DNA from 3 places in the Caldanaerobacter sp. genome. Region 1 is predicted to be linked to each of the others. Evidence: riboswitches for the same ligand, from Rfam matches in the RefSeq annotation. Region 1 holds a riboswitch; each other region holds the start of a gene.
The links. A riboswitch is a leader RNA that binds a small molecule or an ion and turns the genes downstream of it on or off. The one in region 1 is predicted to bind cyclic di-AMP.
Positions count from the first base shown of each region.

Region 2: another riboswitch for cyclic di-AMP. It lies ahead of ACPLVE_RS05425 (ABC transporter substrate-binding protein); the one in region 1 lies ahead of ACPLVE_RS06485 (LysM peptidoglycan-binding domain-containing protein).
Region 3: another riboswitch for cyclic di-AMP. It lies ahead of ACPLVE_RS04340 (NAD/NADP octopine/nopaline dehydrogenase family protein); the one in region 1 lies ahead of ACPLVE_RS06485 (LysM peptidoglycan-binding domain-containing protein).

Region 1 covers NZ_JBNATX010000017.1:16,589-24,170, forward strand. The annotation lists gene ACPLVE_RS06460 (phenylacetate--CoA ligase family protein) at 1-8, opposite strand, end outside; gene nagB (glucosamine-6-phosphate deaminase) at 102-863, opposite strand; gene ACPLVE_RS06470 (PIG-L deacetylase family protein) at 979-2,331, shown strand; gene ACPLVE_RS06475 (gamma carbonic anhydrase family protein) at 2,325-2,879, opposite strand; gene ACPLVE_RS06480 (creatininase family protein) at 2,975-3,694, opposite strand; gene ACPLVE_RS06485 (LysM peptidoglycan-binding domain-containing protein) at 3,838-4,644, opposite strand; cyclic di-AMP (ydaO/yuaA leader) riboswitch at 4,645-4,776, opposite strand; gene ACPLVE_RS06490 (ATP-binding protein) at 4,831-6,195, opposite strand; gene ACPLVE_RS06495 (response regulator transcription factor) at 6,199-6,888, opposite strand; gene aroA (3-phosphoshikimate 1-carboxyvinyltransferase) at 6,906-7,582, opposite strand, start outside.
Region 2 covers NZ_JBNATX010000012.1:33,984-41,565, reverse strand. The annotation lists gene ACPLVE_RS05440 (ABC transporter substrate-binding protein) at 1-920, shown strand, start outside; gene ACPLVE_RS05435 (peptidoglycan D,D-transpeptidase FtsI family protein) at 922-2,583, opposite strand; gene ACPLVE_RS05430 (beta-glucosidase family protein) at 2,761-4,935, shown strand; cyclic di-AMP (ydaO/yuaA leader) riboswitch at 4,970-5,104, shown strand; gene ACPLVE_RS05425 (ABC transporter substrate-binding protein) at 5,187-6,740, shown strand; gene ACPLVE_RS05420 (ABC transporter permease) at 6,790-7,582, shown strand, end outside.
Region 3 covers NZ_JBNATX010000008.1:35,248-42,829, reverse strand. The annotation lists gene ACPLVE_RS04375 (Spo0B domain-containing protein) at 10-243, shown strand; gene obgE (GTPase ObgE) at 303-1,574, shown strand; gene nadD (nicotinate-nucleotide adenylyltransferase) at 1,648-2,277, shown strand; gene yqeK (bis(5'-nucleosyl)-tetraphosphatase (symmetrical) YqeK) at 2,274-2,870, shown strand; gene ACPLVE_RS04355 (LCP family protein) at 2,854-4,029, shown strand; gene rsfS (ribosome silencing factor) at 4,034-4,387, shown strand; gene ACPLVE_RS04345 (helix-turn-helix transcriptional regulator) at 4,474-5,124, shown strand; cyclic di-AMP (ydaO/yuaA leader) riboswitch at 5,202-5,334, shown strand; gene ACPLVE_RS04340 (NAD/NADP octopine/nopaline dehydrogenase family protein) at 5,439-6,539, shown strand; gene ACPLVE_RS04335 (cobalamin-dependent protein) at 6,536-7,582, shown strand, end outside.

The DNA of each region.
Region 1 (7,582 bases):
TTTACCATCTTTCTCACCACTATTAAGCCAAATTTATGTAATCCTCTAACCTATTATACCTCAAAGTAAAAATTCCTACAAAATAAAAAAGGGCTTGCGCCCTAATCTATCAGTTCCACATTGGTCAGCTCTTTGTCCGTAAGAAGAGAAGCCGCTTCTTTATCTATTATAATAGTTACATTTGAATGCAGCAGCAAAACAGTAGAAGGCACTTTTGTGGTCAATTTTCCTTTTAAAGTTTCTCTTATGGCATTGGCTTTGCTTTTTCCTGATGCTAAAAGTATAATTTTTTTCGCCCTCATAATGCTGGCTAATCCCATAGTGATTGCTCTTCTTGGCACTTCTTCTATGCTTTTGAAAAACCTCTTATTAGCATTTATAGTATCTTCCGTTAATGTCACTATGTGGGTTTTTGTTTCAATACTTTCATCTGGCTCATTAAAACCTATATGACCATTTACGCCAATACCTAGCACTTGAAGGTCAATAGGCCCCTTCTCCTTTAACTCTCTTTCGTATCTTTTACATTCTTCTTCCAAGTTTTCAGCAATTCCACTCGGAATATGTACATTTTCTCTTTTAATGTTTATGTGATTAAATAAATTTTCGAACATAAAGTAATGATAACTTTGCGGGTGCTCTGGAGGAAGACCTATATATTCATCTAAATTAAAGGTGATTACTCTTGAAAAGTCGATTTCACCATTTTTGTACATTTGTATCAAATATCTATACAAACCCAAAGGAGTAGAACCTGTAGCAAGCCCTAAAACAGCATCGGGTTTTTTCAGGATCTGCTCTTTTACAATTTCTGCAGCTCTTCTGCTCATTTCATCATAGTCTCTTACTATCATCACTCTCATCATCTTGACCCCCACTAATTTTCTTTTTAAACTCACTTTACGGCTTTTATTATACCATAAAAGAAAAAGAAAGTGTAAATAATAAAGCTTAGGAGATAGAAAGGAAGTGTAAAAAATGACAAGGAAGGTAAAATACGCTGTAATACTTTTATTAGTTGTTTTTTTGCTATTTACATTAATTGAAATAAGTGGTTATTATTATGGGAAGAAAAGAGTTGTGAAAAAAATATATCCCATTCCTTCCATGTATCAAAGAGTATTAATCATTGCTCCGCATCCAGATGATGAAACTTTAGCGGCCGGAGGATTGATACAAGATGTAGTTAAGTTTGGAGGGGAAGTAAAAGTAGTAGTCATGACAAACGGGGATTCTTTTAAAAGGGCAGTCGTAGAAAACTATGGTATTTTTGACCCAACACCTCAAGATTTTCTGCGATTAGGATACGAAAGGCAAAAAGAAACCCTTTCTGCACTAAAATACCTGGGTGTAAAGAAAGAAAACATAATATTTTTAGGATATCCCGACAAAGGCCTAGCAGCATTATGGTGGCAAAATTTTGAAAAACCTTTGTTAAGCTATGGAACCAAAAAGACTTGCTCACCTTATGTAAATTCTTATTCAAAATGCGCTAAACATATAGGGAAAAATGTCTTAAAGGATTTGAAATCCATTATAGAAGGATATAACCCTACTTTGGTAGTATATCCTCATCCTAATGAACTCCATCCAGATCACTGGGCAACAAATAGTTTTGTAAAATACACGCTTTATACATTAAAAAAAGACCAAATTCCCCAGTTTTTGTACATTGTCCATAGGAACGACTGGCCCTTACCTTTACTAAAGCAACCTCACTTAAATTTAAATCCGCCGCCTTCTCTTTTAAAAACGGGAACAGAATGGCATTTATATCCTCTTTCTAAAGAGGAAGTAGAAAAAAAAGGTAAAGCCATAGCCATGTACAAAACTCAAATGAAGGTAATGAAAGATTTCCTGCTGGCTTTCGACAGGAAAACAGAGCTCTATGGCTTTTACAGTAATGGCAAATTGAAAAAGTACAATAAAAATTTGAATTTTGAAGAGTATAAAATAATATTGGATCCTGTGAAAGACAATTTGAGGGATTATGAAAACGGCAGTCTTGACATAATAGCTGTATATGGATACATGAAAGACGACGTCATGACCATAGCTATAAAATGCAGGGAAAAGGCAAGAGAAGAATATGAATACAGTGTGAATATCATATTTTTTGAAGATTACAAGGAAGTAAAAAGGCAAAGCATTAAATTTAAAAATAAAAAAATATTTCCTTTAAAAGCAAAAGGTTTCATAAAAAACGGAATATTATACATATCTTTTCCCGTAGATAAAGAATTTGACGCGATTTACCTCTCGGCATCTACTTTTTCAGGAAAAAAACTTGTCGATAAAACAGCATGGAAACTTTTAAAGAAAATTCAGTAGCCTAATAACCTGTAAGGGTTGCCCACTATTTTCCCTAAAGAATTAAATTTTTCTGCAAAACCTTTCTTGCCTATATCTAGAGGTTTTAAAAAAATCTCTATGTTATCTTCTTTCAAAAACACCCCCGACTCCACCATAGTATTGTCAGGCATTTTTATCCCTTCTAAAGCAGTCCCAATTCCTATATAACAGTTATTACCTATATGAGAATTGACTATAATGCTTTTGACATTCAAAATAGTGAAATTTCCTACATGGCACTCTCCCTTTATTATCACACCATTGGATATTATAGCTCCCTCTCCTATCGTGATTTGGGAAGCTCCTATAGTGTTGATGATTGATCCATCGTAAATCACAGCCCTGTCTTTTATGATTATTTTACCTACTCGATAATTATCATCTATTTCGTCTGCTCTTATAACAACATTGGGTCCGATATATACATTTTCTCCTACCACAATGTTTCCTATCAAAATAGCTGTATCATCTATATAAGAAGTATGAGATATTTGGGGATAATTTCCAAATATATCTTCTCTAATCATAATTTCACCCCATATAAGTTAATCATTATACCTGGTTATAACAGTTGTTTATATTATACCATAAAAAAAAGCACTTCACAACAAGAAGTGCAATTCTAAAAATAAAAAATTTCATTTTTTACATTCATTATTACTTCAATAATTTTTTCCGTCACGAGTTTGAAGATCTTTTCACCTTTTTCTTTTGTCGCAAGTGTAGCATCCCCTGACATAGCATTTTCATAAAGCGTTTTTCCCCTGTCTTTAAAATAAACCCTGTAAATAGGCTTCTTTATATTTTTTGTGGCCTTCTCCATCTTAACAAGTCTTTCATCGTAATACAAAATCGCTGACGTCTCGTCTTCTCCAGCATGTCCCTGCCCCTCTGTAATTGTGAGGATCTCTTTTGAAAAATCTAACCACCAGTTTATTGTAAGGACGGTCATCCCTAGTTGAACCAGCTTTTCACTGGCAAGGTTTAAAGCAGTGATATTACCCCCGTGCCCATTTAAAAATATAAGCTTTTTTAGGCCATTTTCATATAAACTTTTCCCAACAGCATATACATACTCTGCCAGCACTTCTGAAGGCACGTGAATTGTCCCGGGATAGACTGAAAGGTCATAGCTTTGACCATAAGGTATCTCTGGAGCAATCCACACATAATCACCAATTTTTTCTTCAATCATTTTACAAAAAAGCCTGGGAGAAAAAATATCTGTCCCAAGAGGAAGGTGCTGACCATGAGCTTCTACAGAGCCAACGGGCACTATTACTATATCTGATTTTTTTAAATTTTTCTGGAAGTCATCAGATGTATAATCCACTATGTACATAGAAACACCTCCAAAATTTTTCTAATCTAAAAATAACATTTTTTAGATATCAAAGCAAGCAATTCATAACTGAAAATAAAAGATATCTATGAGTTTATAAAAATTAAAAGAGGCGGTTATCCCGCCTCTGTCCTCTCATCGCCTTACTTCCCATAACAAAAAACCATATTACCTATCCTTGCCGCTATGGGTAAAGACCAAAGCCAAGCATTCGTAGAACTTTGATCAAAATAGTACAAGGCTCCGTTTGTTGGATCGATCCCACTCAAAGCATCTCTTGAAGCAGCTATAGCTTCTTTAGATGCAGGTCTATTTATCCATCCGTTTAATACAGGAGTAAATTGATAATTGCCCCACGCATCTACTTGATATATAACGTCTTTTATGGTGCTTGGGAAAATACCACTTTTAACTCTGTTTATCACCACAGCCGCTACCGCTACTTTGGCTTGATATGGTTCTCCATCTGCTTCTGCTGTAACAAGTCGTGCAAGAAGGTCAAATTCCTCTGAAGTGTAAGGTATTACGCTCCTTTGAACATAACCTCTGCTAACATCGTTATAGGTGCGAGATGAAGAATCAACAGGTTTTGGTATGATAAACACCTGACCAGGATATATGACATCACTTTTATAATCGTTTGCAGCTTTTAAATTATCTACAGTAATCCCATATTTTTTGGCTATTAAGTACAAACTATCGCCTTTTTGAACCACATATATGTTATCATTACCAGGCACTTGCAGCACTTGGCCAGGATATATTGTAGTAGTCTGTAACCCATTTAAAGCCATCAATTTAGTGTAAGTAATGCCATATTTTTGACTTATCCCCCATAAAGTATCTCCCGGTTTAACAGTATAAGTAGCGGCAAAGACAGTCTGAAATAAAAATAGCCCTCCGATTATCAATGCGATGAGAGGCTTTGCCTTGATATGAACTCTAGACATTACCTTACCCTCCTTTGCCTCCGGGGTTAGTTGACGGGTTCGGGTGAGGGCTACCCTACCACACAAATGTGGATTCACCCCCAAATTAACATCCCCCGTACCCCACTATTGGGGATTCGGCATGTTTTATCTAAATTATACACAGAATGAAAAATCCCTGTCTATATTAAACTGATGGGAATACAGTCATTTGCTGTCATTATCAATCGGAAACAACACTGTGAATTCCGACCCCTCTCCTACTTTACTTCTTACATGAATCTCTCCACCATGTTCCTCTACAATCCATTTTGCAATTGAAAGCCCTAAACCCGTTCCCCCTGTCTCCTTAGATCTGGCCTTATCTATCCTGTAAAACCTTTCAAAAATATGAGGCAATTCTTCTTCAGGAATTCCTATCCCATTATCTCTAACCTTTATATAAGCCCTGTCACTATTTCCTATCTCAATCTCTATCCTGCCATCCTTTAAAGTATATTTTGCTGCATTATCAACAAGAATCCTCAAAAGTTCTTTTATCAACCTTTTATCTGCTTTTATATTTACACTTTCTCCTTTCAACAAGATGTCCTTGTCTTCATAAATCAATTTAATCTCCGCGATTACTTCTTCTGCCATCTCTTTTAAGTCAAAAGTATCTTTTTCTAACTTTATCGACCTGTCGTCACCTCTAGCCAAAAAGAGAAGCTTCTCAACAAGATTTTCCATCTCAAGGGTTTGCTTTTTTATGGCTTTAATCCCTTCCTCCAATATCTCTTTATCCTCTTTTCCCCATCTATCCAGCATGTCTATGTACCCTTTTATTATAGAAATAGGAGTCCTTAATTCGTGGGAAGCATCAGAAACAAATCTGTTTTGACGTGCAAAAGATTCTTCAAGCCTGTCCAACATATCGTTAAAAGTCTTTGCAAGTCTCACAAGTTCGTCTTCTTTGCCGTAAACTTTAAGCCTTTTACTGAGTCTCTTAGCATCTATCTCTTTTACTTCTTTTATCATGTAATCTACCGGCTTTAATGCCCTTTTTGTGACTAAATAACCTGTTACAAAGGATATTAATATGCCAGCTCCATCGGCAAAAAACATCAAAATAAAAAGAAGCTTCAAAAAAGCATACTCATTTTTCATATCTTTTACAACCTGAATATAAAAAATAGAATTGTCTTTTTTGAATTTTGTATTTAAATAAACTAAATCTTTGTCGAACTCATCAATCTTAACGGGAACCCCTAAATTAATTGCATACGGAATATAAACTTCTTCTAAATTTTTTGATTGGTACACAATATTCCCTTTTGAATCGAATATTTTTACATAAATATTTTCATCTGCTATTCCAGAAAACACCATATCTTTTGGAATGCTGCTCATGTCTTTAGCCGATATGTCAAGCTTTGACGCTATAACTTCCGACTGAACTGTTACCTGTTTCATTGACTGATATATGAGGTAATATTTTAAAGTATAAAGCACTGAAGCATTTAAAAAAATTAACACGCAAGAAAAGACAGCAGAATAAAGAAGTGCTATCCTAAAGGTTATTCTTCTCGGCATCATCTAATCTTCATTCCCATCAACCCTCAAAATGTAACCCACACCTCTTATAGTGTGAATCAACTTCTTATCAAAAGGGTCATCAATCTTACTCCTCAAAAACCTTATATACACATCCACTACATTTGTATCACCGTAATACTCATATCCCCATACTGCCTGCAAAATCCTCTCTCTTGAAAGAGCAATTCCAGCATTTCTCATCAAAAACTCCAAAAGGTCAAACTCTTTTTTAGTAAGGTCAATTTTTATACCCTGTCTTCTTACTTCATATGTATTAAAATCTATAACAACATCCGCAAACTTCAATACTCCTCTTTTCGAAGGTAGATTTTTTTTCCTCAACGCAGCTCTTACTCGAGCAAAAAGTTCTTCTATGGAAAAAGGTTTTGTGACATAATCATCCGCACCTATATCTAAACCTTTTACCTTGTCTTTTACCTGATCCTTTGCTGTAAGCATTATTACAGGTATATCAGATTTCTCCCTTATCTTCTCTAAAACCTCATATCCATCTATCACTGGAAGCATTACATCTAAAAGTACGATATCATAATCTCCTTCTAAAGCTTCTTTCAACCCCGAAACCCCATCATATGCTATTTTTACTTCATATCCTTCGTGTTCAAATTCTAACTGTAAAAATCGAGCTATTTGTCTCTCATCTTCTACAATCAGTACCTTCTCCTTCATCGCTATCACCAATAAAATTATAGCATATCAAATGTCTTATAGAAATCGGGATATGAAATGTCGACGCATTCAGCCTTCTTAATTATGGTCCGACCTTCTGCCAAAAGGCCAGCAATCCACAAGGACATGGCCACACGGTGGTCGTTGTAGCTTTCAACTTCGGCTCCTTTTAAAAAGCCTGTCCCTTCTATAATCATTCCATCTTCTGTCTCAAAAATTTTAGCTCCCATTTTCCCAAGTTCTGATGTCATTGATTTTATCCTGTTGCTTTCTTTTACCTTCAACTCCTCCGCATTTTTTATCACAGTTATCCCTTCTGCAAAAACCGCTGCAACTGCAATAATGGGAATTTCATCAATAAGTTTAGGAATAAGGTCTCCGCCGATTTCTATACCCTTTAATTTAGAACTTTCAATTACAATGTCAGCTACTTTTTCATTATTTACATATCTTTCATTTATAAGCTGAATATTTCCTCCCATATCTCTTAAAACATTTATAATTCCCGTTCTTGTAGGATTTACATTTACATCTTTTATAATTACCTCTGAATTAGAAAGTAAACTCGCTGCTACTATAAAATAAGCAGCAGAAGATATATCTCCCGGCACTATAATTTTCTGCCCTTTTAATTTACTTCCCGGATAACAAAATATTTTCTTTCCGTCTATCTTTATCTTAGCACCAAAATTTT
Region 2 (7,582 bases), on a different contig from region 1:
AGCCTATTACAAATTTTGTATCAAAAGGGAAAAATGAATACAATGAAGAGGCATTAAAAGCCCTGTCTTTAAAAGAAGACATATACGGACTGCCTTTGGGTATGTACACAAATGTGATTTTTATAGACAGAGAAATATTTGAAGATAAGGAGATAAGCCTGCCTGAAAAGGGATATTGGAATTATGAAGAATTTTTAAATAGTATGATAAAGGTCACAAAAAAGAGTGATAAAAAACCTGTATTTGGATTGGGTCTACCACTTTTTAATGGAACTTACAGCCTCTGGGGTTTTTTAATGCTAGACGGGGGAAAAGCTTATGACAAGGGCAAATACGCTTTTTTTGGGCCACAGGCGATTTCCTCACTTCAAAAAGTGCTTGACATGGCTGGAAGATACAGCGTGATAAATCCAGTTTCACTTGAGGGAGATAGAAAAAAACTGTGGGATGAGTTTACTTTGCGAAAAAATACAGCTGCATTAGTGGAAGAAAGTTTCAGGATTGCTGAGCTTAGCAATCTGTTTAAAAAGGGCAAATTATTTGAGTTTTATGTGGCTTTTTATCCTACGGGGGAAAGTGGCGTCCCTCTCACAATTTCTCCAAAAGTATATGGGTATGGAATAAAAAGAGAGGAAGACCCGAAAAAATTAGAGATGGAATACAAATTCATAAAATTCATTGTTCAAGATAGAGAAGAAGTGTTGAAATTAGGCTATATACCTGCACAAAAAGAATTTAAGATCGAGGACGAAAAAATGAAAAAGATTGAGGAGGCAGTGAAATATACAGAATTACCACCTATTGTTAAGGGGTGGGAGAAAATAAATAATGTTATTATTGAAGAGGTGAGAGAGGGGATTAGGGAGGGAAAGAATGCTTATGATGTCATCACAGAAATAGAAAAAAAAGTTAAAGAATAAACTATTTTCTTACTGCCTCATAATAAGAGAGCGTGTCTTTCAATATTTCCTGGGCTATTGGAGCAGCTACCTCTCCTCCCATATGTCCACCTTGCGTCGGATTTTTTACTATGACAAGGACCGCTATTTTTGGATTTTCTACAGGAGCAAAACCTGCAAAAGAAGCAGTGTATTTCCCTTTCTGGTAATTTTCTGTAGTGCCAGTTTTGCCGCCAACTCTGTAACCGGGGACCTGAGCCAATTGTCCGGTTCCCTCTGTCACTGTTTTTTCTAATATGTCCCTTAGAATGTCGGAAGTCTTTTTAGATATTACTTGTCTTACTGCTTGAGGCTTAAATTCCTTTATAATCTTGCCTTCATTTTTAATGTATTTTACAATGTGCGGGTACATGAGGTCTCCGCCGTTTATAACTGCTGAGAAGGCTGTAATCATCTGAATGGGGGTTACTGCAATTCCCTGTCCAAAGGACATGGTGGCAAAATCAACAGGATACACTTTATCCTTAGGTAAAATCATTCCTTCTGCTTCTCCAGGAAGTTCAATTCCTGTGGGGCTGCCGAAGCCAAAAGCATATATGTATTTGTAAAAAGTATCCAAACCCAATCTTTCGGCGATTTGCATAAAGACTGTATCACTCGATTTTTCTATGGCTTGAGCAAAAGTTATATTTCCAAGGACCGTCCAGCTTCTAATTTTTTTGCCAGACACTTCATAATACCCTGGGTCAAAGAATTGCTCTTCAGGGGTTACCACGGCGGAGTCCAGCGCCGCTGCCGCTGTTATTACTTTAAATACAGAACCAGGCTCGTAAATGCTGGATACAGCTGGATTTGCCCAGTATTCCTGAGATGGAACTTTCTGTGGGTCATTGGGGTCAAAGTCAGGAAGGTTTGCCATTGCCAGGATTTCTCCTGTCTTTGGATTCATGACAATTGCAGTTATTCCATCTTCTGGTTTGTACTTTTCATAGGCTTTTTTAATGGCTCTCTCTGCATAAGCTTGAATGACGGAATCGATGGTTAAAACTACATCTTCCCCCTCTTTCGGTTTGTGATATTCTGATGGTATTCCTATTTTATGTCCTTCTCTGTCTACTAAGGATATTTCTCTTCCAGGGACACCGCTTAAATATTTGTCAAGAGAGTATTCTAGTCCATAAAGGCCGTATCCGTCAACCCCAGTAAAACCAAGGACTTGAGATAACATTGTGCCATTTGGATAGTTTCTCATAGAAGTATTCTCTACGTATATTCCAGAAATGTTAAGCTTTTTTATAGATAAAGCTTTTTCCATTGGAACAAATCTTTCAAGCACTGTCCATTCCAAATCTTTTTTAGATAAAACCTTGAAGAGGGCTTCTTTGCTGATAGATAAATATTTTGACAGTTCTTCTGAAGCCTTCTCGGGGTCTTTTATGTATTTTGGAGAAGCGTATACATCCGCAGCAGGTATATTGCAGGCGAGTATATTGCCGTTTACATCGTAGATATTTCCTCTCTGCGGCCTTATTATTATGTCCGCTGTTGTCTGTCTTTCTACGGCAAGGGAGAGCTTTTCAGCGTTTATTACCTGTATCCACACAAGCCTTCCTATAAGTATGGAAAAAAGGATTAGAAAAAATACAAAAAGAAAAAAAGTGCGAAGTTTAAGGCTCTTTGTCACGACTTTCTACTCCTTTTTTTATTTGTTTTCACAAAATAATTATATCACAATTCCCAGCCGAAAAGACTGTTAAAAATTTTTTGACTTGAAATCTAGGCTATAGTAAAATCTATGTAAGGCAAGAATTCGTTATCAAAAGGGGGATTAGTAGTGGATATTGATAGGATAATTTCAGAAATGACTATCGATGAAAAAATTAGTTTGTTGGTAGGGATAGGTACACCTGGAGAGTTTGGCAACCCTCCTTCCAGAGTGAGAGGGGCTGCTGGAGAGACAAGGGAGATAAAAAGACTTGGGATTCCGCCTACGGTTCATGCCGATGGCCCTGCAGGATTGAGGATCGAGAAAAATGCTACTGCTTTTCCTGTAGCTGTTATGATAGCTTCTACCTGGAATAGAGAAATGGCACGGAAAGTTGGAGAAGCCATGGGAGAAGAAGCAAAAGAGTATGGAGTGGATTTCCTGCTGGCTCCCGGAATGAACATACATCGAAATCCGTTGTGCGGCAGAAATTTTGAGTACTATTCAGAAGACCCTTTTCTTACTGGGGAAATGGCGGCTAGTTTCGTAGAGGGGGTTCAGAGTCAAGGGGTTGGGGCTTGTCTCAAGCATTTTGCAGGAAACGAACAGGAAACGAAAAGGTACACGATTGATACGATAATATCTGAGAGAGCTTTGCGGGAAATATATTTAAAAGGGTTTGAAATAGCAATTAAAAAAGCCAAACCCTGGACGGTAATGAGCGCCTATAACAAACTAAACGGTTATCACGCTTCGCAAAATGAGTGGCTTTTGACTGAGGTTTTGAAAGAAGAGTGGAAATTTGAAGGGTTTGTAATGAGCGATTGGTACGCGGGGGACAGTGCTTCTTGTCAAATAAAAGCTGGAAATGACCTTATCATGCCTGGGGAAAGCCAGCAAAGGTATCCGGAACGAAAAAGGGATATCGAGGAGATAAAGGAAGCTCTTGAGAAGGGACTCATAACGGAAGAGATTATAAATGAAAGGGTTAGAAGAATTTTAAAAGTTTTAACAAATACTATTTCTTTTAAAAAGCACCCCTATTCTGATAAGCCGGATTTGGAAAAGAATGCAAAGATTTCTTATGAAGCGGCATCAGAAGGAGTAGTTCTTTTAAAAAATGATAAGGTTCTACCTTTATACAAGGGTGCAAAATTAGCGATTTTTGGTACAGGACAGATTGAGACTTTCAAGGGAGGACTTGGGAGTGGAAATACCAATCCTAAATATGTGGTTAGCATATTGGAGGGTTTTAGAAAAAGAGGCTTAAGCGTAGACGAGGAGTTAGCGGCGACATATGAAGAGAAGGTAAAAAAGATGAGGCAGGATGAATATAAGCCTACGAAGGCTTTTGGAAATTGGCTTCTTCCGAAGCTTCCAGAGGACTGGTTCGATGAAATAGAATTAGAGAGAATTGCCGAAAGGAATGAGGTAGGAATTATAGTGATAACGAGAAGTTCGAGTGAGGGGATAGATAGGGCTCTGGGAGAAGGTTATCCAATTCCTACCTCTGAATGGGTAAAAGATGAAGAAGCTTTATCCCGCGTCATACCTTATTCTTATTACTACCTTACACAAGATGAAAAGAATCTCATAATAAAAGTCTCTAGGGCTTTTCACTTGAAGGGGAAAAAAGTCTGCGTCATGCTTAATATAGGAGGAGTTATAGAGGTGGCAAGTTGGAGAGATTTTGTAGACGGAATACTTCTTTTGTGGCAGCCGGGTCAAGAAGCAGGGTATGTGGCTGCAGATATATGCTCTGGGGAAATTAATCCCTCTGGCAAGTTGCCTACTACTTTTCCGATGGATTACAAAGACGTGCCTTCATGGACCTATCCAGGAGAGCCAAAAGAAAACCCGGAAAGAGTAGTGTATGAAGAAGATATATATGTGGGCTACAGGCATTATGACACTTTCGGGAAAGAGGTTGCTTATGAGTTTGGTTTTGGCCTGTCTTACACGGAATTTGAATACAAAGGCTTAAGAATCGAGAAAAGAGATGAGGCTTTACAAGTGGAATTTGAAATTAAAAATGTTGGCAATTGCCCGGGAAAAGAGGTGGCACAGGTATACATAAAAGCGCCTAAAGGTAAAATTGACAAGCCCTATCAGGAATTGAAAGGTTTTGAAAAGACCCATCTTTTAAATCCGGGAGAGAGTCAAGAGATAAAAATAGAGATTCCTCTAAAGAGTCTTGCAAGTTTTGATGGGAAGGATTGGCTTTTAGAAGGAGGGAAATATCTAGTAAGAATTGGTTCTTCTTCGAGAGACATAAGGCTTATTGGAAGTATAGAAATTGAAGAAGAGAAGAGATATTCTGTGTTTGACTAACTGGTAAAAGTATGGTACAATTTAATAAACAACTTAATCGTTATCGCTGAACCCGAAAAGGGGCGGGGGACCCACACTTTTGGGGCGAATCTCTTCTTACGGGAAGAGTAGGGTTACTCCTTCGACCCGAGCCCGTCAGCTAACCTCGCAAGCGTGGGAAGGAGAAATATCCAGGACCGCTGGATATTTCAGCGGCCTTTTTATACCCCCGTCCTTACCATAAATTTACATTTAAGGGGGTATATTTTATTATGAAAAAAACTGCTATCCTTTTGGCACTTCTTTTATCACTTTTGCTCGTTTTAGGGGGATGTACATCCTCTAAGAAAGTAACTTCGGAAAAAGATGGGGGAACCATTGTAATAGCTTTGAATAAGGGCAGCATTGTGACATTGGATCCGGCCGATTACAGAGATAGAGAGACTGAGACAGTAATAAGAAACATATTTGATGGGCTTGTGACGCGTACATACGATGGAAAAGTAGTCCCTGAAATAGCAGAGTCTTGGGAAGTTATATCGCCTACAGAATGGGAGTTTAAAATAAGAAAAGGTGTGACTTTTCAAAATGGAGACCCTCTTACAGCCGATGACGTCGTATTTACATTTAATAGAATAATAAAAGAGGGGGGACTTGAAGGGAAAACTTCTCCAAGAAAAGGCTTGATGGGACCTGTGGAAGATGTCAAAAAGATCGATGACTATACGGTTAGATTTATACTAAAAGAGCCTTTTCCGGTTTTGCTTCAGGCACTGGTTCATCAGCAGATAATACCAAAAAAATATTATGAAGAAGTGGGGTACGAGGAATTTTTAAAGCATCCTATAGGAGCAGGACCTTTTAAGTATGTATCTGGGAAATTGGATGAGCAGATAGTTTTGGAAAGGTACGATGGATATTACGGTGGTTCTCCAGACATTCCCCCTGTTGGTCCTCCAAGTCTAAAAAGAGTTGTATTCAGAATGATACCTGAGCCCTCTACTGCAATAGCGGCTTTGGAAAAAGGAGAGGTAAATATAGTTCAGTATATCCCGCCTGACATGATAGAAAGGCTAAAGAAAAATCCAAACATACAGGTAAAAGAAAACATGGGGACAAGGGTGTATATACTCGAGATAAATAACAAAATGCCACCTTTTGATAATCCAAAGGTAAGACAGGCTTTAAATTATGCAATAGACATGGATTCTATTGTAAAAGAGATTTACAAAGGTTATGGGGTAAGACTTGCAGGGCCAATGCTTCCATATGCTTTTGCTGCAAATACTGATTTAAAGCCCTATGAGTACAATCCTGACAAGGCAAAAGAGCTTTTAAAAGAGGCTGGAGTTTCTGATTTGAAAGTTGTCATAGATACGCAGCCTTTTAGAGAAGAGGAAGCCTTGGCTATAGCTAACATGCTTGAAAAAATGGGCATAAAAGCTTCTGTAAGGACTTGGGAATGGGGAGTTTTGCAGTCAGAGATACAGAAAGGCACCAGGCAGCTATATCTTACTGACTGGGGAAATGCGTATCTTGATCCATTTGATTTTTTAAATCCAAAGCTAAAGACAGGTGAAAGAGGAAACTATTCTTTCTACAGCAATAAAGAGGTTGATAAGCTTTTAGATGAAGCGGCAAAAGAGACGGACAATGCTAAAAGAAAAGAGCTTTACTACAAGGCTCAGAAGATAATATATGACGATGCTCCATGGGTGTTTGGATATTCTTTAAAGACTGTAGAAGCAGCGACTAAAAATGTAGAAAACTGGAAGCCAAGTATGGACAGCAGAGAAAATATGCACAGAGTAAAGCTTTCTGAATGAGCAAAAAGGGGGTACCCCTTTTTGCTCTAAAGTGGATGGGGGAATTTTTATGAGGGAAGTTAAGGTTTTAAAAAGGGTATTTTACACAATTCCTATAATGCTAGCAATAGCTATAACGGTGTTTGTGTTTATGAGATTTACGCCAGGGGACCCTGTTGACATAATGATGGGAAAAGAAAGCATGGTGTCACAGCAGGATATAGAACTTTTAAAGAAGGAGTTTAATCTTGACAAACCGATATATACACAGCTTTACATTTTCCTTGCAAATCTTTTAAAGGGAGATTTGGGAAAGTCTATAACAAAGGGAGTTCCTGTAATTAAACTTATTAAAGAAACTTTACCCGCCACAATTGAACTTGCTCTGGCTGCATTAACCCTCGGGATTTTAATAGGTATTCCCATAGGGATTATATCTGCTGTCAAGCAGAATTCCTGGATTGACAGAAGTATGATGGCAATATCCTTTACAGGAATATCAATGCCTTCTTTCTGGCTGGGATTGATACTCATTCTAATTTTCTCGGCTAAGTTAAATTTACTTCCGAGTCAGGGCAGAATAAATTTTCTACTTCATATACCTAGAATAACAGGTTTTTACACTATTGATTCTCTTCTTGCTGGAGATTGGGAAGCCTTTTTAAGCAGTATAAGGCATCTTTTTTTGCCTGCTCTAACTTTAGCAGCTCCTTTAGCAGCTGTTCTGGCAAGAGTCATGAGGTCCAGTATGCTGGAGGTCTTAAGAAATGACTATGTAGTCTTCGCAAGGGCTAAGGGAGTGCCTGAGAAATTAGTAATACTTAAGCATGCTGTAAGAAATGCATTGATTCCGACAGTCACGG
Region 3 (7,582 bases), on a different contig from region 1:
AAGTGTGGGATGCATGTGGCAGATGAAATAGATATGGATTTATTGGTTAAATATATCAGGAAAAGGCGGCACGAGCTTTTAAACGATCTTCAGGTGCTTTTGGGATATGCTCAATTGGGTAAATTGGATAAACTAATAGAATATATACACAAGATGATTGCCAACTTAAATGAGGAAAGAGAAGTTTTTAATTTTGAAAACCCCGAAGAAATTATAAAAAGCCTTCTTAAAAAGGTACAATAAAATAAGAGAGTTATCCTATATAGATAAAAGAATTATGAAGAGTTGAGGCGGGTGATATAGTGTTTATCGATACAGCTAGGATATATATAAAAGCCGGAGACGGGGGAAATGGCTTCATCTCTTTTAGAAGAGAAAAATACGTTCCCTATGGAGGCCCTGATGGAGGAGATGGGGGAAAAGGCGGAGATGTTATCTTTATAGCGGATCCAAATCTTTCTACTCTTTTGGACTTTAAATATAAGAGAAAATATGTGGCTGAAAATGGGGAGAATGGAAAAAGTAAAAATCAATATGGAAAAAATGGCGAAGACCTCTATATAAAAGTTCCAGTAGGTACTACCATAGTAAATGATGAGACAGGAGAATTAATAGCAGACCTTACAAAGCCTTATCAAAAAGCTATTGTGTTAAGAGGTGGAAAAGGAGGAAGAGGAAATGCTAAGTTTGCTACTCCTACCTTGAAGACTCCTCGTTTTGCTGAAAGCGGTGAAAAAGGAAGAGGAATGTGGGTAAGGTTAGAACTTAAACTCCTTGCAGATGTGGGTTTGGTTGGTTTTCCTAATGCTGGGAAGTCCACCCTATTGGCAAGCTGCAGTAGGGCCAAACCTAAAATTGCTAATTATCCTTTCACGACGTTGATACCAAATTTGGGAGTGGTAGAACACAAAGGTAGGTCATTTGTAATGGCTGATATCCCTGGACTTATTGAAGGAGCTCACAGGGGAGAAGGATTAGGACACGATTTTTTAAGACACATTGAAAGAACAAAGATGCTTGTTCACGTGGTAGACATATCTGGCATTGAGGGGAGAGATCCTGTAGAAGATTTTGAAAAAATAAATGAAGAGTTAAGGCTTTATGATGAGAGGCTTTTGACTTTGCCTCAGATTGTAGCGGCAAATAAGATGGATTTGCCTGAAGCTAAGGAGAACTACAGTAATTTTGAAAAGGAGATAAGAAAAAGAGGATATGAAGTGTATCCTATATCTGCTCTTACAAGAGAGGGAGTGGATTTACTTCTAGATAAGGTGATTGAAATTTTGTCTTCCATACCCATAGAAAAAGGTGAGGAAGCTCCTGATGTGATAGTATATAATCCTCCTGAAGAGGAAGATATTCTTGAGATAGAAGTTCATGGGAATACCTACTACCTAAAAGGGAGCAAGATTGACAAACTTTTAAAGAGAATAAATCTACAGGACGAACATTCACTTAGGTATTTTGAAATTTTGCTTCGTAAAAGCGGAGTAATAGAAGAACTTAAGAAAAAAGGATTTAAAAGTGGGGATACCATAAATGTGAGGGATTTTGAGTTTGAATACTACGATTAAAAACTTCAAGTTGTGTATTTGCCCTTTTATAAGGTATAATTTAGATATATATTAAAGAGCAGGGGGATATAAATTGAAAAGGGAGCTAAGACTTGGCATAATGGGAGGTACGTTTGATCCTATACACTATGGTCATTTAGTTACAGCGGAAGCCGTGAGAGACGAATTTAAGCTGGATAAAGTGATTTTTGTTCCTGCTGGTAATCCTCCCCACAAGGTTAAAAGGAAAGTTACCGACAAAAAGCATAGATATTTAATGACTATTTTAGCTACAATAACAAATCCTTTTTTTGAGGTTTCTTCGATTGAAATAGAAAGAGAAGGTTACACTTACACGATTGATACTATCAAAGAATTTAAAAAGTTGTACGGTGACGAAACGCTATTCTACTTTATAACAGGAGCAGATGCGGTACTGGAGATTCTTACGTGGAAAAATGCGGACGAGCTTTTGAGGCTGTGCTATTTTGTAGCTGCAACTCGTCCAGGTATTGAGGGGAATAAGATAGACCAGGAACTTGACAAGATAAGGAACCTTTATGGAAATGTGATTTATAAAGTTACAGTTCCTTCTTTAGCTATTTCTTCTACTGATATAAGGGAAAGAGTCGCAAAGGGTAGACCTATAAAATACCTTTTGCCTGAACCTGTAGAAAGGTATATACAAAAGTACGGGCTTTACAAAGAGGATGATAGTATATGAAATATGATATCGAAAGAATGAAAGCGAAATTAAAGGAAATTCTCGATAAAGAAAGGTATTCCCATTCAATAGGAGTTATGGAAACTGCTTTAAAGCTGGCAGAAAAATATGGTGCAGATGTAGAGAAAGCAATGGTGGCAGGGCTTTTGCATGACTGTGCAAAAGGTTTATCTGATGAAGAACTTTTAAAGATGGCTTACAAGTACGGAGTTCCTGTAGATAATATTCTTCTTAAAGTACCTTTTTTATTGCATGGACCTGTTGGAGCTTGTATGGTTCAAGAATTGTTTGGAGTAACAGATGAAGAGATAAAAAGAGCGATTGCTCTTCACACTACGGGAGATGTTAACATGTCTGTTTTAGACAAGATTATATTTTTAGCAGACTATATAGAGCCAAATAGAGATTTTGAAGGAGTAGAGGAATTAAGGGAACTTTCCTGGAAGGATTTAGATTTAGCTGTTTTAAGAGCCTATGACAGCACTATATGCTATGTGATAAAGAGAAATATGATACTTTATGAGAAAACTGTAAGTGGAAGAAACGACATCCTTTTAAAGTTGGGAGAGGAGAAACATGAAAAGATTTCTTAAGATTTTTGCTCTTTTTTTGGGATTATTGATACTTAGTTTAGGAACAGGAGCTTATATCTACTTGAAGTCTTTAAACCCTTCTGATGCGAGTTTGATGAACCTTCCAGCTAAAGGGGATAAGAAAAATCCTGAAGAGATAAAGGTCCTAATTTTAGGAATTGATGAAACTTCTCCTGATGACCCTCATAGGTCAGATACGATGATGGTGGTCTCCTACAATGTCAATACGCAAAAAGGATATATACTATCTATTCCGAGAGATACCATGGTTACAATTTCTGGTCATGGGGTTCAAAAGATAAATGCAGCTTATCCAATTGGTGGACCTAAACTAGCTATGGAAGAAGTATCACAGCTTATTGGGGAAGATATTAACTACTATGTGAAAATTGACTATGAAGGTTTTAAGAAACTTGTAGATGCTATAGGCGGTGTGGAGATGAATATCCCTATGGACATGAATTATGACGATTATGCAGGAAATTTGCACATACACCTTAAAAAAGGGTGGCAACATTTAGATGGAGAAAAAGCTTTGCAGTTAGTGAGGTTTAGACACGGTTATGCCGAGCAAGATTTAGAGAGGGTAAAGGTCCAAAGGGAATTTTTGCTGGCGGCTTTGGACAAAATTAAAAGCCCTTCTATTCTTTTGAAATTACCTCAACTATTAAAGACAGTCAATCAATATGTAGAAACTAATATTCCTCCCTCTCTCATGATCAAATACGCCGAGTATACTGCAAAAGTCAGTAAAAATGACATAATTACTGCTACGTTACCTGGAAATCCGGAGTATATAAATGGTATAGCTTATTATGTCGTAAATCCAGAGGAGATAAAAAAATTTATGTCAGATCTAAAAAAGGGGGAATTAAATCAGTCTGTTAAGGTAGAAGTATTAAATGGGTGTGGCATTCCCGGGGCTGCAGGGAAAGTGGCGGAAATTTTAAAACAACAGGGCTTTGATGTAGTTCGAGTGGGGAATGTTAATGGTGCATCTTATGATACTACTCAGATAATTTTAAGGAGTGGGAATAAAAAAGTTGCAGATGAGCTTAGAAAATTTCTTAAAAATGCTGTGATAGTAGAGGACTACCAGAAAAAAAGCGATGCTGATGTAACCATAATTTTAGGAAAAAATGTAAGCTTAGAGGGGTGATTTAGTGATAGAGACAAGGGAGAAAGTGAATAAAATCTTTAGGATTTTAGATGAAAAAAAGGCTTTTGATGTGAAAATTTTGTATATTGGCGAACTTACTACCATTGCAGATTATTTTATAATAGCAACCGGTAAATCTAGTACACATGTGCAGGCATTGGCGGATGAGGTGGAGAAAAAATTGGGAGAAGAAGGTATATTTGTGGACCATGTGGAGAAAGACTTTGCGTCTGAGTGGATTTTAATGGATTATGAAGACGTAGTGGTTCACATTTTTCAGCAGGAAGCAAGGGAATTTTACAGTCTTGAAAGATTATGGGCAGATGCTAAAGAGATAGTGCTTGACAACAGAGGATAAGGCATGTATAATAACGTTAATAAATTTTTAATCATTTCTTTTTTCACATCCGCACACAATCTGGTATAATAGGGGGATTCAATCCGATGGGTACTCATCCGCTTTTAAAAAGTATTGCGCCTATAGTAGAAAGTCTTGCAAACACATTTGGGAAAAATTGCGAAGTAGCTCTTCACGACCTTTCATCACCTCAAGGGCCTATAATTGCCATTGCTAATGGGCACGTTACTGGGAGAGAAAAGGGGAGCCCTTTGCCTGATGTGATTCAAAAGGCATTAAAATCAGACAGTTTAGAAGACATGATTAATTTCAAAAACAAGTCCAGAGACGGGAAGATATTAAAATCTTCTGCTATTTTTATAAAAGACGAAAATGGGAAAGCTGTAGGTTGTTTGACAGTAAATATAGACATATCGGAGTTTATTCTTGTAAAAAATACTTTGTCAGAATTCTGTGAAATATCAGAGCCTTCAGAGGAAAACAAGGAATCTTATACAGGTAGTGTAAGCGATGTTTTAGAAAGTATAGTGAACACGACATTGGAAAGTTTCGGAAAACCTGTAAATTTCATGACAAAGGAAGAAAAAGTGCAGATAGTTAAGATGCTGGATGCAAAGGGTACCTTCCTTATAAGAGGTGCTGTAGACTATGTGGCAAAAATTTTGTGCGTGTCCAGATACACTATTTACAACTATCTGGATGAAATAAGAGTAGGAGAAGATTTTGGAAAATACTGACACCTGATTCCTTTATTTTACTTTACAAACATTTTATTTTATGATATAATAAAAACGGGTTTTTGTATAATTGAATAACATGCTAAACGCTGAATTCGTTAAGAAGCGGGGGACCCACTCTTTTGGGGTGAATCCATCTTTTATAAGATGGTAGGGTTATCTTTCGACCCGAACCCGTCAGCTAACCCCGTAAGCGTTGAAAGAGAAGGATGATAGCATGTAAGGTGTCTTATTACCTTTTTGACACCGAAAATAAAGCTATAGAAGTCCTTCTATAGCTTTTTCATTTCTTTGGCAAGGGGGTGGGTATAGGCATGAAAATGCCTTATTTTGCTGTAATCGGAGCGGGTAACGGGGGGCAGGCAATTGCCGGACATCTTGCATTAAAAGGATTTAAAGTAAATTTATACAACAGAACTTATGAAAAATTGATTCCAATAATACAAAAAGGTGGTATAGAACTAGAAGGAGAAGTTGAAGGATTTGGGAAGTTGAATCTTGTCACTGACGATATAGCCAAAGCTGTAAAAGATGCAGATATGATACTAGTAGCTGTGCCTGCATCTGCCCATGCCACGATTGCAGAAGAGCTTTTGCCCCACTTAAAAGAAGGTCAGATAGTAGTATTAAATCCGGGAAGAACAGGGGGAGCATTGGAAGTTCACAACATATTTAAAAAGAGAAGTGATATAGAAGTTGTCGTTGCTGAAACCGATACTTTTATCTATGCTTGCAGGTCTTCTAATGGTAAGGCCAGGATATATAAGATTAAAGACATAGTGTCAGTTGCTGCAATTCCTAAAGATAAAACGGAAGAAGTAGTGGAAATTCTCAATATCGCTTTTCCACAGTTTGTAGCTGCTGAGAATGTGTTAGAAACCAGCTTCAATAATTTTGGAGCAATTTTCCATCCTGCTCCAACGCTTTTAAATGCTGCCAGGATTGAGACTACTAAAGGAAATTTTGAATACTACAGAGAAGGGATTTCACCTTCTGTCGCTAAAATCCTTGAAAAGATTGACAATGAAAGAATGATGGTAGCAAAAGCTTTAGGCGTAAAAACTATCTCTGCTAAAAGATGGCTTAAAGAAAGTTATAACGCTGAGGGAGATACTCTTTATGAAGCTATACAGAACACAAAAGCTTATATAGGGCTTATGGCACCTGATACTGTAAATTGCAGGTATATTTTTGAGGATGTTCCTATGAGCCTTGTTCCTATCTCTTCTATCGGAAAAGAAATAGGTGTGAAAACACCTACAATTGACGCGATAATACATTTGGCTTCTGTAATGCACGGAAAAGATTACTGGGAAATAGGAAGAACTGCTGATAAACTCGGAATAAGTGGAATGTCTCCTAATGAGATCATAGAACTAGTAGAAGGGAAGAGAAAGGAGGTTGCGACAGCATGAGAAAGCTTATTGTTGCCGGTTCAATTGGAAATTGTGTTCATGTTGCTGGCGTGTATAATTTCTTAAAGTTTGCAGAACAGCAGGGTTATGAGACAGTGTTTTTGGGGCCAGCCGTTCCAATAGATAAATTGATTGAGGCTGTAAAAGAGTATCAACCTGAAATTGTAGGGGTAAGTTACAGACTTACTCCACAAGCTTTGGAGAACTTGTTAAAAGAACTTAAAGATAAGATAGAAAGGAATAATTTAAAAAATATCAAATGGGTATTTGGAGGGACAGAACCCAATGCAGAGGTCGCAAGAAGATCAGGGATATTTTCTGCAGTTTTTGACGGCACAAAAGGAGACGAGGAAACTATCAATTTCTTAAGAGGAGGAATTTCATTTTTTCAGAAAAGAGTTTTTGCAGATACTCTGATTGGAAGGATTGAGGATAAATTCCCCTATCCCATCATAAGACACCACTTTGGACTTCCTTCATTGGAGGATACCATAGAGGGTGTCAAAAGAATAGCTGAGGCAGAAGTTTTAGACGTGATTTCCATAGCTCCTGACCAGAATGCACAAGAGCACTTCTTCGATAAAAAATACGATCCAGCTCTAGATGGAGCAGGAGGAGTTCCTATAAGAAAAGAAGAGGATTTAATACGAATATATGAAGCATCAAGAAGGGGTAATTATCCACTTTTGAGGTGTTATAGCGGAACTAATGATGTTTTTAAGATGGCAGAAATGCTTTTAAGGACTATAAAAAACGCATGGGCTGCTATACCATTGAGCTGGTACAATGTGCTTGACGGGAGAGGCCCAAGAGATGTAAGAACTTCCATAAGGGAAAACCAGCAATTGATGAAGTGGCATGCAGAAAGAGGTGTGCCTGTAGAAGTAAATGAGGCTCATCACTGGAGCTTAAGAGATGCCCATGATGTTATAGGGGTTGTAACTGCGTTTCTTGCGGCATATAACGCAAAGAAAATGGGGGTTAGGGATTATGTAGCACAGTTTATGTTCAATGTTCCAGCTTCTATTTCCCCTAAAATGGAC